Regions from separate parts of the Bradyrhizobium sp. USDA 4510 genome, predicted to be linked through region 2. Evidence: predicted binding sites of a transcription regulator. Region 2 holds the regulator's gene; the other holds the start of a gene.
What was found. Region 2 encodes PhoB, which activates phosphate uptake and scavenging genes when phosphate is short. Its sites were predicted from a motif close to TGTCATNNANCTGTCAT; they were not measured.

Region 1: ugpB (sn-glycerol-3-phosphate ABC transporter substrate-binding protein UgpB) is a predicted target of PhoB. The motif match lies at 5,160-5,176, and genes of this name have one in related genera.

Annotation. Positions count from the first base shown of each region.
Region 1 covers NZ_JBSSBT010000001.1:8,185,824-8,192,874, reverse strand. The annotation lists gene cmk ((d)CMP kinase) at 1-30, opposite strand, end outside; gene aroA (3-phosphoshikimate 1-carboxyvinyltransferase) at 27-1,364, opposite strand; gene ACVMDN_RS38125 (TIGR02300 family protein) at 1,510-1,917, shown strand; tRNA gene ACVMDN_RS38120 (tRNA-Ala) at 2,013-2,088, shown strand; gene ACVMDN_RS38115 (GIY-YIG nuclease family protein) at 2,243-2,434, shown strand; gene ACVMDN_RS38110 (MarR family winged helix-turn-helix transcriptional regulator) at 2,491-2,952, opposite strand; gene ACVMDN_RS38105 (organic hydroperoxide resistance protein) at 3,121-3,546, shown strand; gene ACVMDN_RS38100 (CaiB/BaiF CoA transferase family protein) at 3,736-4,941, shown strand; gene ugpB (sn-glycerol-3-phosphate ABC transporter substrate-binding protein UgpB) at 5,232-6,548, shown strand; gene ugpA (sn-glycerol-3-phosphate ABC transporter permease UgpA) at 6,706-7,051, shown strand, end outside.
Region 2 covers NZ_JBSSBT010000001.1:7,324,958-7,332,008, forward strand. The annotation lists gene argF (ornithine carbamoyltransferase) at 1-228, opposite strand, end outside; gene ACVMDN_RS34140 (aspartate aminotransferase family protein) at 228-1,436, opposite strand; gene ACVMDN_RS34145 (GcrA family cell cycle regulator) at 1,924-2,436, shown strand; gene phoB (phosphate regulon transcriptional regulator PhoB) at 2,677-3,387, opposite strand; gene phoU (phosphate signaling complex protein PhoU) at 3,533-4,249, opposite strand; gene pstB (phosphate ABC transporter ATP-binding protein PstB) at 4,356-5,174, opposite strand; gene pstA (phosphate ABC transporter permease PstA) at 5,171-6,016, opposite strand; gene pstC (phosphate ABC transporter permease subunit PstC) at 6,021-7,010, opposite strand.

The DNA.
Region 1 (7,051 bases), 860 kb from region 2:
GGCGGCGGGTCCGTCGATGGCGATGATCATGCGAAATCAGCTCCGAGCGCGCGCATCATCGGGATGAAATCCGGAAAACTGGTGGCGATGAAGGCGGTATCGTCGATTTTCACCGGCCGATCGGAGGCGCAGCCCATCACGAGCGCCGACATCGCGATGCGGTGATCCATATGCGTGGCAACGAGGCCGCCGCCTGGAACATGGCCGCGGCCCTCGACGATCAGATCGTCGCCGGAGACCTCGACCTTGACGCCGTTGACCCGCAGCATGTCGGCGGTGGCTTCAAGGCGGTCGGATTCCTTGACGCGCAGCTCCTGCAGGCCGCGCATGGTCGTGGTGCCCTCGGCGAAGGCGGCCGCGACCGCCAGCACCAGATACTCGTCGATCATCGACGGCGCGCGCTCCGGCGGCACTTCGACACCCTTCAGCTTCGAGGCGCGCACACGCAGCTGCGCCATCGGCTCGCCGGCATCGCCGCGCACATCGCTCTCCTCGATCGAGGCGCCCATCTCGCGCAGCGTGGTGAACAGGCCGGTGCGCAGCGGATTGGTCATCACGTCTGAGAACACGACATCGGACCCTTCGACGATCAGTGCGGCCACGATCGGGAATGACGCGGAGGACGGATCGGCGGGCACCACGACGTTGGCGCCGTGCAGCTCGGGCTCGCCGTGCAGCGAGATTCGCCTGCCGTGGCTGCCTTCCTGCTCGGAGGAGATCTCGGCGCCGAAATGCTTCAGCATCAGCTCGGTGTGGTCGCGGCTTGCCTCCTGCTCGATCACCGTCGTGATGCCGGGCGCGGAGAGCCCCGCCAGCAACACCGCGGACTTGATCTGGGCCGAGGCGACCGGCGTCTTGTAGACGATCGGCACCGGATAGCGGGCGCCGTGCAGGGTGAGCGGCAGCCGGCCGCCCTCCCTTATGTCGCTGGTTCGGGCGCCCATCAGCTCCAGCGGGTCGAGGATGCGGCGCATCGGCCGCGAGCGCAGCGAGGCGTCGCCGTCGAAAATGGCGGCGATCGGGCAACCGGCCACCGCGCCCATCACCAGCCGGCAGCCGGTGCCGGAGTTGCCGAAATCGAGCGGCGCGGCAGGCTGGGCGAAGCCGCCGACCCCGACGCCGGACACCGACCAGGTAAACGGCGCCGACCGCTCCACTTTGGCGCCGAGCGCGCGCATGGATTTGGCGGTATTGAGGACGTCCTCGCCCTCCAGGAGGCCGGAAATGCGGGTTTCGCCGACCGAAAGCGCCCCCAGGATCAGGGCGCGGTGGGAAATCGATTTGTCGCCGGGAACGCGGACCGTGCCGGCCAGGGGGCCGCACGCGCGCGATTCCAGCGAGGTCGGGGTGTCAGAATGGGCCAAGATTGTGTCCTCTCGCGTCGCGGCAGGTATCACATAGGCAACACCGCGTCACGCGCCCGTCAAATGCGCGCAGACCGCTATTGACAGCGGCTCCTCAACTAGCCAAGTGAAGCTCCGTTTTTCAGGAAAATTCTGGGATTACCACGTGGCCAAGTCCGAGCTCGGAACCAAGCGCATTTGCCCGACCACGGGCAAGAAGTTCTACGACCTCAACAAGAATCCGGTGATCTCGCCCTATACCGGCGAAGTCGTGCCGATCGCGCCGATCGCCCCGCCGCGGGGCCGTGGCGCCACCGTCAGTTCGCCTGCGACCGCAGCCGACATGCCGGAGCCCGCCGAGGCCGAGGAGATGGTCTCGCTCGAGGAGGCCGATGCCGAGGAGAACACCGGGAAGGTCAAGGCCCAGGTTCCCGAATCCGAGGACGATATCGAGGTCGATGAGACCATCGACGACGATGACGACGACGATTCGACCTTCATCGCCGACGAGGAAGAGGGCGATGAGGACGTGACCGACATCATTGGTGACGTCGGAGGCGACGAAGAGACTTGAGATCGGCGCCGATCTATGATCAACGGTGCTGCCGCGCGAGTCGTCCAGGCCGCGCGGACCGGGATCGATCCCCCAGGATCATCCCAACTGGATAAGGGGCCATAGCTCAGCTGGGAGAGCGCTTGCATGGCATGCAAGAGGTCGGCGGTTCGATCCCGCCTGGCTCCACCAGCCTTCGCGAGCTTCGGCTCGGCAAGCCCGGATAGTCCATCGTAGCGAAGTGAGCGAAGGCTGCCGCGGCGTAGCCCAAAGGGCGGAGCCGGGCTCTCTCCGAAATCCGAATGCGTTAGCATCCACCCCATCAGCCGTGTGTTGGGGGGAACAGATGAAATACGTTTACATTCTCGAGAGCCTTGATTGCCTGCACTTCTATGTCCGGATTACCGATCTGCGGGCTAGACTGGCTAAGCACAATGCCGGGGAAGTGCCCCATACATCCAAATTTGGACCGTGGCGGCTCAAGACCTACGTCGCTTTCAGCGACGAGAAGCAGGCCGTCGCTTTTGAAAATATCTGAAGTCCGCATCCGGCCGCGCCTTCGCCAAGAAGCGCCTCTAACCGCCCCGACCGCCCCTACTCCCCCAGCACCGCATTCAGCCGGTCGCGCAGCGCGACGATCTCGTCCTTCATCGCCATCAGTTCGCCGACGGTGCAGTCCGAGGCCGCGAGGATCGACTGCGGCACGGCCTTGGCCTTTTCGCGCAGCGCGTGGCCCTGCGGCGTCAGCGCGATCAGCACCACCCGCTCGTCCGCGGTGCTGCGGGTCCGTTTGATCAACTCCGCCGCCTCCAGCCGCTTCAAGAGCGGCGTCAGCGTGCCGGAATCCAGGAACAGGCGCTCGCCGAGGTCCTTCACCGCGACGTCGTCGCGCTCCCACAGCGCCAGCATCACGAGATACTGCGGATAGGTCAGCCCGAGCCGGTCGAGCAGCGGCTTGTAGACGCGGTTGAAGGCATGCGCGGTCGAATAGACCGCAAAGCAGATCTGATTGTCGAGCCGCAGCGCCTGATCCGCGGCCGTCGGTTTCCTGGCCATGATTCCCATCGAATCCATCTCGTTTCCGGGTCATTCTGGGCTCACGGGACCGCGGATTCAATTGCGAACAATTAAATGTGAGACCGCATATTTTATATTGTGCGCAATCTATTTGCGTGCAATACATACGTCATCGAATTCAAGCCCAACCCACCAAGGGAGACCACGATGTCTGTGAACGTGCTCTACAAGACCAGCGCCAAGGCAACCGGCGGCCGCGACGGCCATGCGGCGACGCTCGACGGCGCACTCGACGTCAAGCTCACGACCCCGAAGGAGCTCGGTGGCGGCGGCGGCGCCGGCAACAATCCGGAGCAGCTGTTCGCGGCCGGCTATGCCGCCTGCTTCATCGGCGCGATGAAGTTCGTGGCCTCGCAGGGCGGCCCCAAGGTTCCCGCCGACGCCTCGGTGACCTCGACGGTCGGCATCGGCCCGCGCTCGGAAGGCGGCTTCGGCCTCGCCGTCGAGCTCGCGGTGTCGCTGCCCGGCCTTGCGCGCAACGATGCCGAAGCGCTGGTCGAGAAGGCCCACCATGTGTGCCCCTATTCCAACGCGACCCGTGGCAATGTCGACGTCAAGCTGAGCGTCGTCTAATTCCACATCACGCAATGGTCCGCCGCAACACGTGGCGGACCATTGCTCTTTCAGCGGCTGGTTCGCTTGGCGAACGCATGCGCCGCCTGCTGCATGGGCCTGCGCCGACGGAAGCATTGCTGCCCCGGCTGAAGACCGTTAGCTCTGGGACCCTCGTTATCTGATCCCAACTGAGCGAAGGTTGCTTCCATGAATACCCCAGCGGCTACGGGCGCGATGACCGGCCTGCGCGTGATCGATCTGACGCGCGTGCTCGGCGGTCCGTATTGCACCCAGATTCTCGCCGACCACGGCGCCGACGTGATCAAGGTCGAGCCGCCCGCCGGCGACGAGGTGCGAGACTGGGGTCCTCCCTTCCACGAAGAAGACGCGGCCTATTTCGTCGGCATCAACCGCAACAAGCGCTCGATCGGCCTCGACCTCGCTTCCGAGGGCGGACGCGCGGTGCTGATGAAGATGCTCGAGACCGCCGACGTGCTGATCGAGAATTTCAAGCCCGGCACGCTCGACAAATGGGGCATCGGCAACGACGTGCTGCGCGCGAAATTTCCGCGCCTCGTGCATTGCCGGATCTCCGGCTTCGGCGCCGACGGCCCGCGCGGCGGCAATCCCGGCTATGACGCGATCATCCAGGCGATGACCGGCATGATCGCGGCGACCGGCTCGCCGGAGAGCGGCCCGATGCGGATCGGCGTGCCGCTGGTCGACATCACCACCGGGCTCTACGCCACGATCGGCATCCTGATGGCGCTGTCGGAGCGGCAGCGCTCGGGGCTCGGCCAGTTCATCGAGACGACGCTGTACGAGACCGGGCTCGCGATCATGCATCCGCACACCGCGAACTACTTCATGCACGGCAAGCCGCCGTCGCTCACCGGCAACGAGCATCCCAACCTCGTGCCGTACGCGATCTTCCCGACCAAGACCGACAACATCTTCATCGGCGTCGGCAATGACGGAACCTTCCGCAAGCTCGCCAAGGAGATCGGCAAGCCCGAGCTCGGCACCGACCCGCGCTTTGCCCGCAACAAGGACCGCATCGCCAACCGCGATGCGCTCCGCGTCGAGCTGGCCGCGGTGTTCAGCCAGCACGAGGCCGAGCCGCTGTGCAACCGGCTGCTCGCCGCCGGCCTGCCGGCTGGCCCGGTGCAGAAGATCGACCAGGCGCTGACCAACCCGCACACCATTCATCGCGGCGACGTCATCGAGAAGGATTGGTACAAGGGCGTCGCCTCGCCGATCCGCCTCGAACGCACCAAGCCGAACCTGCGCCGGACGCCGCCGAAGTTCAGCCAGCACGCCGCGGAAGTGCTCGGCGAGTTCGGCTACTCGAAGGACGAGATCAACGGCCTGGTTGAGAAGGGCGTGGTCTGCGGTCCCCAGCGCAAGCGCTAAAGGCGTTTTCGAGCCTGTCCCGCACGCGATGCGGGATGCGCACCGGTTCGCGTCAGGACAAAGCTGGAGCGTCGGCCCGTATCGAACCGGCCGACGCATCAACACTGCGGTGCAACGTCGCGTTTGGCGCTGCACCGCACGGAGCCGGCTGCGGTCTTCGCCTTTTTTACCGCTTCCCTTCGCTTCGGCTTCCCCCCTACCATGACTTTCGTTTATACGGTCATTTGAACGTCATCCGGCGCTGATAACGCGCGCAACGAAAGATGATGTTCCAATTGGGAGGGGTTTTGATGTTCTTTCGACGACTAGGCGCTGCCGCGGCAGCCGCTGCCGCGCTTGCATTCGCGTCGCCCGCGTTCGCGGTGACCGAGATCCAGTGGTGGCACGCGATGACCGGCGCCAACAACGACGTCATCGTCAAGCTGGCCAACGACTTCAACGCCTCGCAATCCGACTACAAGGTGATCCCGACCTACAAGGGCGGCTACGCCGACACCATGAACGCCGGCATCGCCGCGTTCCGCGCCGGCAACGCGCCGCATATCATGCAGGTGTTCGAGGTCGGCACCGCGACGATGATGGCCGCCACCGGCGCCGTCAAACCGGTCTACAAGCTGATGGCCGACGCCGGCGAGAAGTTCGATCCGGGCGTCTATCTGCCCGCGATCACCGGCTACTACTCGACCTCCAAGGGCGAGATGCTGTCGTTCCCCTTCAACTCGTCGTCGACGGTGATGTGGATCAATCTCGATGCGCTGAAGAAGGCCAACATCGCGGAGATTCCCAAGACCTGGCCGCAAGTGTTCGACGACGCCAAGAAGCTGAAGGCAGCCGGCTATAACACCTGCGGCTTCTCCGGCTCGTGGGTCACCTGGGTCAATCTCGAACAGCTCTCGGCCTGGCACAATGTGCCGCTCGCCAGCAAGGCCAACGGCCTCGACGGCTTCGACACCGTGCTCGAATTCAACGGCCCGCTGCAGGTCAAGCATCTCGAGAGCCTCGTCGAGCTGCAGAAGGACAAGACCTACGACTATGCCGGCCGCACCAACACCGGCGAAGGCCGCTTCACCTCGGGCGAATGCCCGATCTACCTGACCTCGTCGGCGTTCTTCGGCAACGTCAAGGCGCAGGCCAAGTTCAACTTCACCGCGGCGCCGATGCCGTATTATCCCGACGCCAAGGGCGCGCCGCAGAACTCGATCATCGGCGGCGCCTCGCTCTGGGTGATGGGCGGCAAGTCGGCAGAGGAATACAAGGGCGTGGCCAAGTTCCTGACCTTCCTCTCGGACACCGACCGCCAGGTCTGGATCCACAAGGCCTCGGGTTATCTGCCGATCACCAAGGCCGCCTACGCCAAGGCCAAGGAAGAAGGCTTCTACAAGGACCAGCCCTATCTCGAGACCCCGCTGCTCGAGCTCACCAACAAGGAGCCGACCGCGAATTCCCGCGGTCTGCGCCTCGGCAACATGGTGCAGCTGCGCGACATGTGGTCGGAGGAGATCGAGCAGGCGCTGGCCGGCAAGAAGACCGCCAAGCAGGCGCTGGACGCCGCCGTCGAGCGCGGCAACCAGATGCTGCGGCAGTTTGAAAAGACCGCCGTCCGCTGACATGATGCCTTCGGGCATGAACCGGACAAGCGCGAAGCGGTTTTCCACCATGCCCAGACGACAAGCTAAGGCGCGATGACGATCCAACCTCATCTCATCGCGCTTTAGGGCGATCAACCGGCGGGCCGCATCCGCGGCCTGCCCTTCTTCCGAGCCCATGCAAAAGCAAGCGATTTTCCAATCAAAGCTGTTGCCTTACGCGCTGGTTGCCCCGCAACTCGCGATCGTCCTGATCTTTTTCTACTGGCCGGCCCTGCAGGCGGTGATCCAGTCCTTCCTGCTGCAGGACGCCTTCGGTCTCTCCACCAGCTTCGTCTGGTTCGAGAACTATCTCGAGCTGTTCAAGGAGCCGGCCTATTTCGAGGCGATCGTCCGAACCTTCGTGTTCTCGTTCGCGATCGCGGTCTCATCGCTGTCCTTCGCGCTGCTGCTCGCGGTGATGGCTGACAGGCCGCTGCGCGGCTCGACGCTGTATCGCACGCTGCTGATCTGGCCCTATGCGG
Region 2 (7,051 bases):
CATGATGGATTCACCGCCGAGCTGGCGCATGCCCACGTCGAACGACACCCTTGTGCGGGTCGACGGGCGCTCGAAGATCATCGCCAGCGTCTTGCCTTCGAGCGGCTTCCTGCCCTTCTCATGCGCCTTCAGCTTCGCCTTCATGGCGGCTCCGGCGGACAGCATGTTGCGCAGTTCGCCGAGCGGCAGCTCGTTGATATCGAGGAAGTGACGGACCGGCTTGCTCATTATCCAGCCGCCTTCTTCGGCTGCGCCACCGACAATGTCGCGCAGGCGCGCTCGAGCGCGGTGATCGACTGGTCGATCTCGGACTCGGTCACGATCAGCGGCGCCAGGAACCGCACCACATTGTCGCCTGCGCCGACGGTGAGCAGCTTCTCGCTGCGCAGCGCTGCGATCAGGTCGCCCGACGGCACCACGGCCTTGACGCCGATCAACAGCCCCTCGCCGCGTACCTCCGACAGCACGCCGGGATAGCGGTCGACGACGGAGGCGAGCTTCTGCTTGAGCAGCAGCGACATCTTCTGCACATGCTCGAAGAAGCCGGGTTTCAGCATGACGTCGAGCACGGCATTGGCGGCGGCGACCGCGAGCGGATTGCCGCCGAAGGTCGAGCCGTGCGAGCCGGGCGCCATGCCGGCCGCGGCCTGCGCGGTCGCCAGCACCGCGCCGATCGGGAAACCGCCCCCGAGCGCCTTGGCCAGCGACATCACGTCCGGCGTGACGCCGGTGCGCTTGTAGGCGAACAGCTCGCCGGTTCGGCCCATGCCGGTCTGCACCTCGTCGAAGGCGAGCAGCAGGCCGTGCTCGTCGCACAGCGCGCGCAGTGCCTTGAAGAACGCCTGTGGCGCCGAGCGCACGCCGCCCTCGCCCTGCACCGGCTCGATCAGGATGCCGGCGGTGTGCGGACCGATCGCCTTCTTCACCGCGTCGATGTCGCCATGCGGCACCTGGTCGAAGCCGTCCATCGGCGGGCCGAAGCCCTCGAGATATTTCGCCGAGCCGGTCGCCGCCAGCGTGCCCAGCGTGCGGCCGTGGAAGGCGCCCTCGAAGGTGATGATGCGGTAGCGCTCGCCATGGCCCTTGGAGAAGTGATAGTGGCGGACCAGCTTGATCACGCCCTCCATCGCTTCCGCGCCGGAATTGCAGAAGAACACGAAGTCGGCAAAGCTCTGCTCGCACAGCCGCGCGGCAAGCACCTCGCCGTCCGGGCTCTTGAACAGGTTCGACATGTGCCAGAGCTTGGTCGCCTGTTCCTGCAGCGCCTTGACGAGATGCGGATGCGCGTGCCCGAGCGCGTTGACCGCGACGCCCGAGGTGAAATCGAGATAGCGGTCGCCGTTGGTTGCGATCAGCCAGGCGCCCTCACCGCGCTCGAAACCGAGATCGACCCTGGCGAAGACGGGGAGCAGATGCGACGTGGCAGCGTTGGTCATGACGATCACTGACGGTTTTTAAGCCGACAATTGCCGCGCGCCTTGACGCCAGCGCAGCAACGGCCAGCTTCGGAAAACAAAACGGCCGCCTTTGCGGGCGGCACGTGGCGGGCATTCTATGCTGCGGTCGGTAAGTGTCAATCGCCACGAAGTGGCCTTCCTGCAATGCGAAACGAGCGCAATCCGGAGCATTCCGGTGCGGTGGAAAAGCCTCATCGCGATGCTTAACTGTGTGGGAACATGTGGACGCACGACCGCGGACTCTTGCGCCAGAGTCACGCCATATTGTAGCGTTTGGCCTGTCGGGTACGACATCTCGTGCGGCGGTACTGGACCCTCTAAGTAGCCTTTGTGTCTCGCGTAAACGTTCGGGCGCAACACCGTGCCCGGCGAGGGCTAAGGGATTCTGGCCGCAGGGATATTTGTCCAGATTGGCTCGCAGCGCCGCTCCAATGATTGGCCGGCGCTACGCGAAGGGAAGAATGCGATGACTGTATTGACCTGGTCCGACGATCGCGTCGAGCAGCTGAAGAAGCTCTGGGAGTCCGGCCTGTCGGCCAGCCAGATCGCGGCGGAACTTGGCAATGTGACGCGAAACGCCGTGATCGGCAAAGTGCATCGGCTCGGCCTCTCCGGCCGCGCCAAGGCACCCTCCACGGCCGCGCCGCGGCAGCGCAAGGCCCGCCCCGCCCAGCACATGATGCGGGTGGCGCGCCCGGTCTCGCGCGGCAACACCGCGCTGGCGCACGCCTTCGAGGCCGAGATGGAGCCCGATCCGATCTCCTACGACAATGTGGTGCCGATGAGCCAGCGGCTGTCGCTGCTCGAGCTCAACGAGGCCACCTGTCACTGGCCGGTCGGCGATCCCTCGAGCCCGGAATTCTTCTTCTGCGGCGGCAAAGCGCTCGGCGGCCTGCCCTATTGCGCGCATCACTCGCGCGTCGCCTACCAGCCCGCCGCCGATCGCCGCCGGCCGTCGGCGAAACCGCAGATCAAGTGAGCACTCGGGAAAACGACGGAAGACCTCAAAGACAAATCCCCGCGAAAGCGGGGATTTTTTTGTGTGACCCAGCCCGGCTATATCACCAGCGTCGTCCCGGCGCAGGCCGGGACCCATAACCACGAATGGGTGTTGTTAGAAAGCCGTCTGGCCGCGTGCCGATTGCGCTGGCCGCAGCGTATGGGTCCCGGGTTTCGCCGGGACGACGCCGTGTTGCGGTTTATGAATGCCGCATGGCCGTTACGGCTGCGGCTCGGCCTTGGCAAAGCGGTCGTCGAGCGCGTAGCCGGCGCCGCGCACAGTGCGGATCGGATCCTGCTCGCGGCCCGGATTGAGCAGCTTGCGCAGGCGGCCGATATGCACGTCGACGGTGCGCTCATCGATGTAGATGTCGCGGCCCCAGACGCTGTCGAGCAATTGCTCGCGGCTGAACACGCGGCCGGGATGCTCAAGGAAGAATTCGAGCAGGCGATACTCGGTCGGCCCGAGATCGATCGGACGGCCCGAGCGCGCCACGCGGCGCTTCTCGCGGTCGAGCTCGATGTCGCCGTAGGTCAGCACGGTCGCAAGCCGCTCCGGGCTGGCGCGGCGCAACAGGCCCTTCACCCGCGCCAGCAGCTCCGGCACCGAGAACGGCTTGACGATGTAATCGTCCGCGCCGGTGGCAAGCCCGCGCACGCGCTCGCTTTCCTCGCCGCGCGCGGTCAGCATGATGATCGGAAGCTGCTTGGTCTCGGGCCGCGCCCGCAGGCGGCGGCACAGTTCGATGCCGGACAGGCCCGGCAGCATCCAGTCCAGCACCACGAGGTCGGGAACGCGCTCCTTCAGCCTTGTATCCGCATCGTCGCCGCGCCCCACCGTCTCGACATCGTAGCCTTCCGCATCGAGATTGTAGCGCAACAGCGTCGTCAGCGCTTCCTCGTCTTCGACTACCAGAATGCGTGCGCTCATCGGTTTAAGTTCTTTCTCTGTGGTGATCCGTTGCCCAGACGCAAACCGAAACGCTTACTTCCTTGAGCATAGTCCCCGCGGAAACGATTTGTCGCGAGGATCATCCAGTTTCGCTCTTGCCGGTTCCGTGCTTGCCGATCATGCCTCAGTTGCCCGGCACCGTGGTGGCAAAAGTGGTCATGTCGCCCTTCGGGCGCTTGTCGGTGATCTGCTGGCCCTCGATCATGTAGAACACGGTCTCGGCGATATTGGTGGCGTGATCGCCGATCCGCTCGATGTTCTTGGCGCAGAACATCAGATGGATGCAGAACGAGATGTTGCGCGGATCTTCCATCATGTAGGTGAGCAGTTCGCGGAACAGCGAGGTGCAGATCGCATCGACCTCCTCGTCGCCCTTCCAGACGTTCATCGCCGCCGGCAGGTCGTGCGCGGCATAGGCGTCGAGCACCGACTTGACCTGCGACAGCACGAGGTCGGTCATGTGCTCGAGGCCGCGGATCAGCTTCAGCGGCTGGAAATCGCTCTCCAGCGCCGCGACGCGCTTGCCCATGTTCTTGGCGAGGTCGCCGATCCGCTCGAGGTCGGTGGCGACGCGCATCGCGCTGACGATCTCACGCAGATCGATCGCCATCGGCTGGCGGCGGGCGATCGTCAGCACCGCCCGCTCTTCGATGTTGCGCTGCAGATTGTCGATCTCGATGTCGGCGGCGACCACGCGCTTGCCGAGCGCGACGTCGCGACGGATCAGCGCGTCGACCGACTCGGTAATCATCCGTTCGACCAGGCCGCCCATCTCGGCGACCAGGCGAGTCAACTCCTGCAGGTCGCTGTCGAATGCCTTGGCGGTATGTTCAGAAGCCATCGCTTGTCTCCCTCAACCATGATCCCGGGGATCATGGTTTCGTGTCCTGAATTTTAGCATGACCTGATCGGAAAACCGGTTTCCACTTTTCCGGATCATGCGCCGGTCAACCGAACCGGCCGGTGATGTAGTCCTGGGTGCGCCGATCGCTCGGTGAGGTGAATATCTTGTTGGTGTCGTCGAACTCGATCAGCTCGCCGAGATACATGAAGGCGGTCTTATCGGAGACGCGCGCCGCCTGCTGCATGTTGTGGGTGACGATCGCGATCGTGTAGTCCTCGGAGAGCTCCTGGATCAGCTCCTCGACCTTGGCGGTCGAGATCGGGTCGAGCGCCGAGCACGGCTCGTCGAACAGGATCACCTCGGGACGCACCGCCACGGTGCGCGCGATGCACAGGCGCTGCTGCTGGCCGCCGGAGAGCGACAGGCCGGAGGCGTTCAGCTTGTCCTTGACCTCGTTCCACAGCGCGCCGCCGCGCAGCGCCTTCTCGACCCGGTCGTCCATCTCGGACTTCGAGATCTTCTCATAGAGGCGGATGCCGAAGGCGATGTTCTCGTAGATCGTCATCGGGAACGGCGTCGGCTTCTGGAACACCATGCCGACCCGCGCGCGCAGCAAGTTGAGGTCGAGCTTGGGGTCGAGAATGTTGGTCTGGTCCAGCATCAGCTGGCCGACCGCGCGCTGACCCGGATACAGGTCGTACATCCGGTTGAAAATGCGCAGCAGGGTCGACTTGCCGCAGCCGGACGGGCCGATGAACGCCGTGACGCGGTTGGTGCCGAGCGCCAGGTTGATGTTCTTCAGCGCGTGGTGCTCGCCGTAATAGAAGTTGAGGTTGCGCACCGTGACTTTCGGCGGCGCTTCCGGCAGCGGAACCTGGGGAATGTGGCCTGCGGCAGTCGTGGAGACGGAAAGCTCGGTCATTTTGCGGCCCTTTCGGCACCAAGGATACGCGCGCCGATATTCAACGCGAGCACGGTGAATGTGATGAGCAGCGCGCCGCTCCACGCCAGCTCTTTCCAGTAGGCGTAGGGGCTCTGCACGAAGTTGTTGATGGTCACTGGCAGGTTGGCCATCGTCTTGGTCAGATCCAGGCTGAAGAACTGGTTCGACAGCGCGGTGAACAGCAGCGGCGCGGTCTCGCCGGCGACGCGGGCGGTCGCCAGCAGCACACCGGTGATCAGACCCGATCGCGCGGCACGATAAGCGATCCGCTTGATCACCAGCGAACGCGGCAGGCCGAGCGCGGAGGCGGCCTCGCGCAGCGGATTGGGCACCAAGAGCAGCATGTCCTCGGTGGTGCGCAGCACGACCGGGATCACGATCACCGCGAGCGCAAGGCTGCCTGCGATCGCCGAGAAGCCGCGCATCGGCACCACCACCGCACCATAGATGAACAGGCCGATGATGATCGAGGGCGCGCTGAGCAGGATGTCGTTGATGAAGCGGATCACCGAGGTCAGCTTGTCGTGCTTGCCGTATTCGGCGAGGTAGGTGCCGGCGAACAGGCCAAGCGGCGCGCCGATGCCGACGCCGATCACGGTCATGATGACCGAGCCGACGATGGCGTTGAGCAAGCCGCCTTCGGTCGAGCCGGGCGGCGGCGTGTTCTGGGTGAACAGCTGCACGCTGAGGCCGGCAAGGCCGTTATAGAGCAGCGTGATCAGGATCAGCGCCAGCCAGGTAACGCCGAACAGCGCCGCGCCGACACAGAGTGCGCGGATGACGATGTCGCTGCGGCGGCGGGATTTGTAGATCGGGTTCATGGCGTTACTTCCCCGCCTTCTTTTCAAGCCGCATCAGCATCAGCCGCGCGCCGGCGAGCACGAAGAAGGTCAGCACGAACAACAGCAGGCCGAGCAGGATCAGGCCGGACTGGTGCAGGCCGTCGCTCTCGGCGAATTCGCTGGCGATCGCCGCCGAGATCGTGGTGCCCGGCGCGAAGATCGACGACGAGATCCGGAACGAGTTGCCGATGATGAAGGTCACCGCCATGGTCTCGCCGAGGGCGCGGCCGAGCGCCAGCATGATGCCGCCGATCACGCCGACGCGGGTGTAGGGGATCACGACGCTGCGGACGACTTCCCAGGTGGTGCAGCCCATGCCGTAGGCGGCCTCTTTCAGCACCGGCGGCACGGTCTTGAACACGTCGACCGAGATCGCGGTGATGAAGGGCAGCACCATGATCGCAAGGATCAGCGCGGCGTTGAACAGGCTGAGATAGGACGGCGGGCCTGCGAACACCGCGCCCAGCACCGGGACGCCCTCGAAGATCCGGATCATGAAGGGCTGGAACGTGTTGGCCAGGAACGGGCCGAGCACGAAGAAGCCCCACATGCCGTAGATGATCGAGGGGATGCCGGCGAGCAGCTCGATCGCGATGCCGATCGGGCGGCGCAGCATTTGCGGGCAGAGCTCGGTGAGGAACACGGCGATGCCGATGCCGACCGGAATGGCGATCAGCATCGCGATGACCGAGGTGATCAGGGTGCCGTAGATCGGGCCGAGCGCGCCGAGCACCGGCGGATCGGCCGAGGGTGCCCAGCGCTGCGTCCAGAGGAAGGCGATGCCGTATTCCTTCATCGCCGGCCAGGCGCCGACGATCAGCGACAGGATGATGCCGCCGAGGATCAACAGAACCGAAATCGCCGAGATGCGGGTGATCCAATAGAAGGTGAGGTCACCGAGCTTGAAGGCGCTGAGGGCCTTGGCGCGATCGTAAGGTCCCGCGGCTTCCATCACATCGCTCTGAACAGCCATGTCTGCCACGCCAATCCCCTCTTTAGTATGCAAAAGCCACG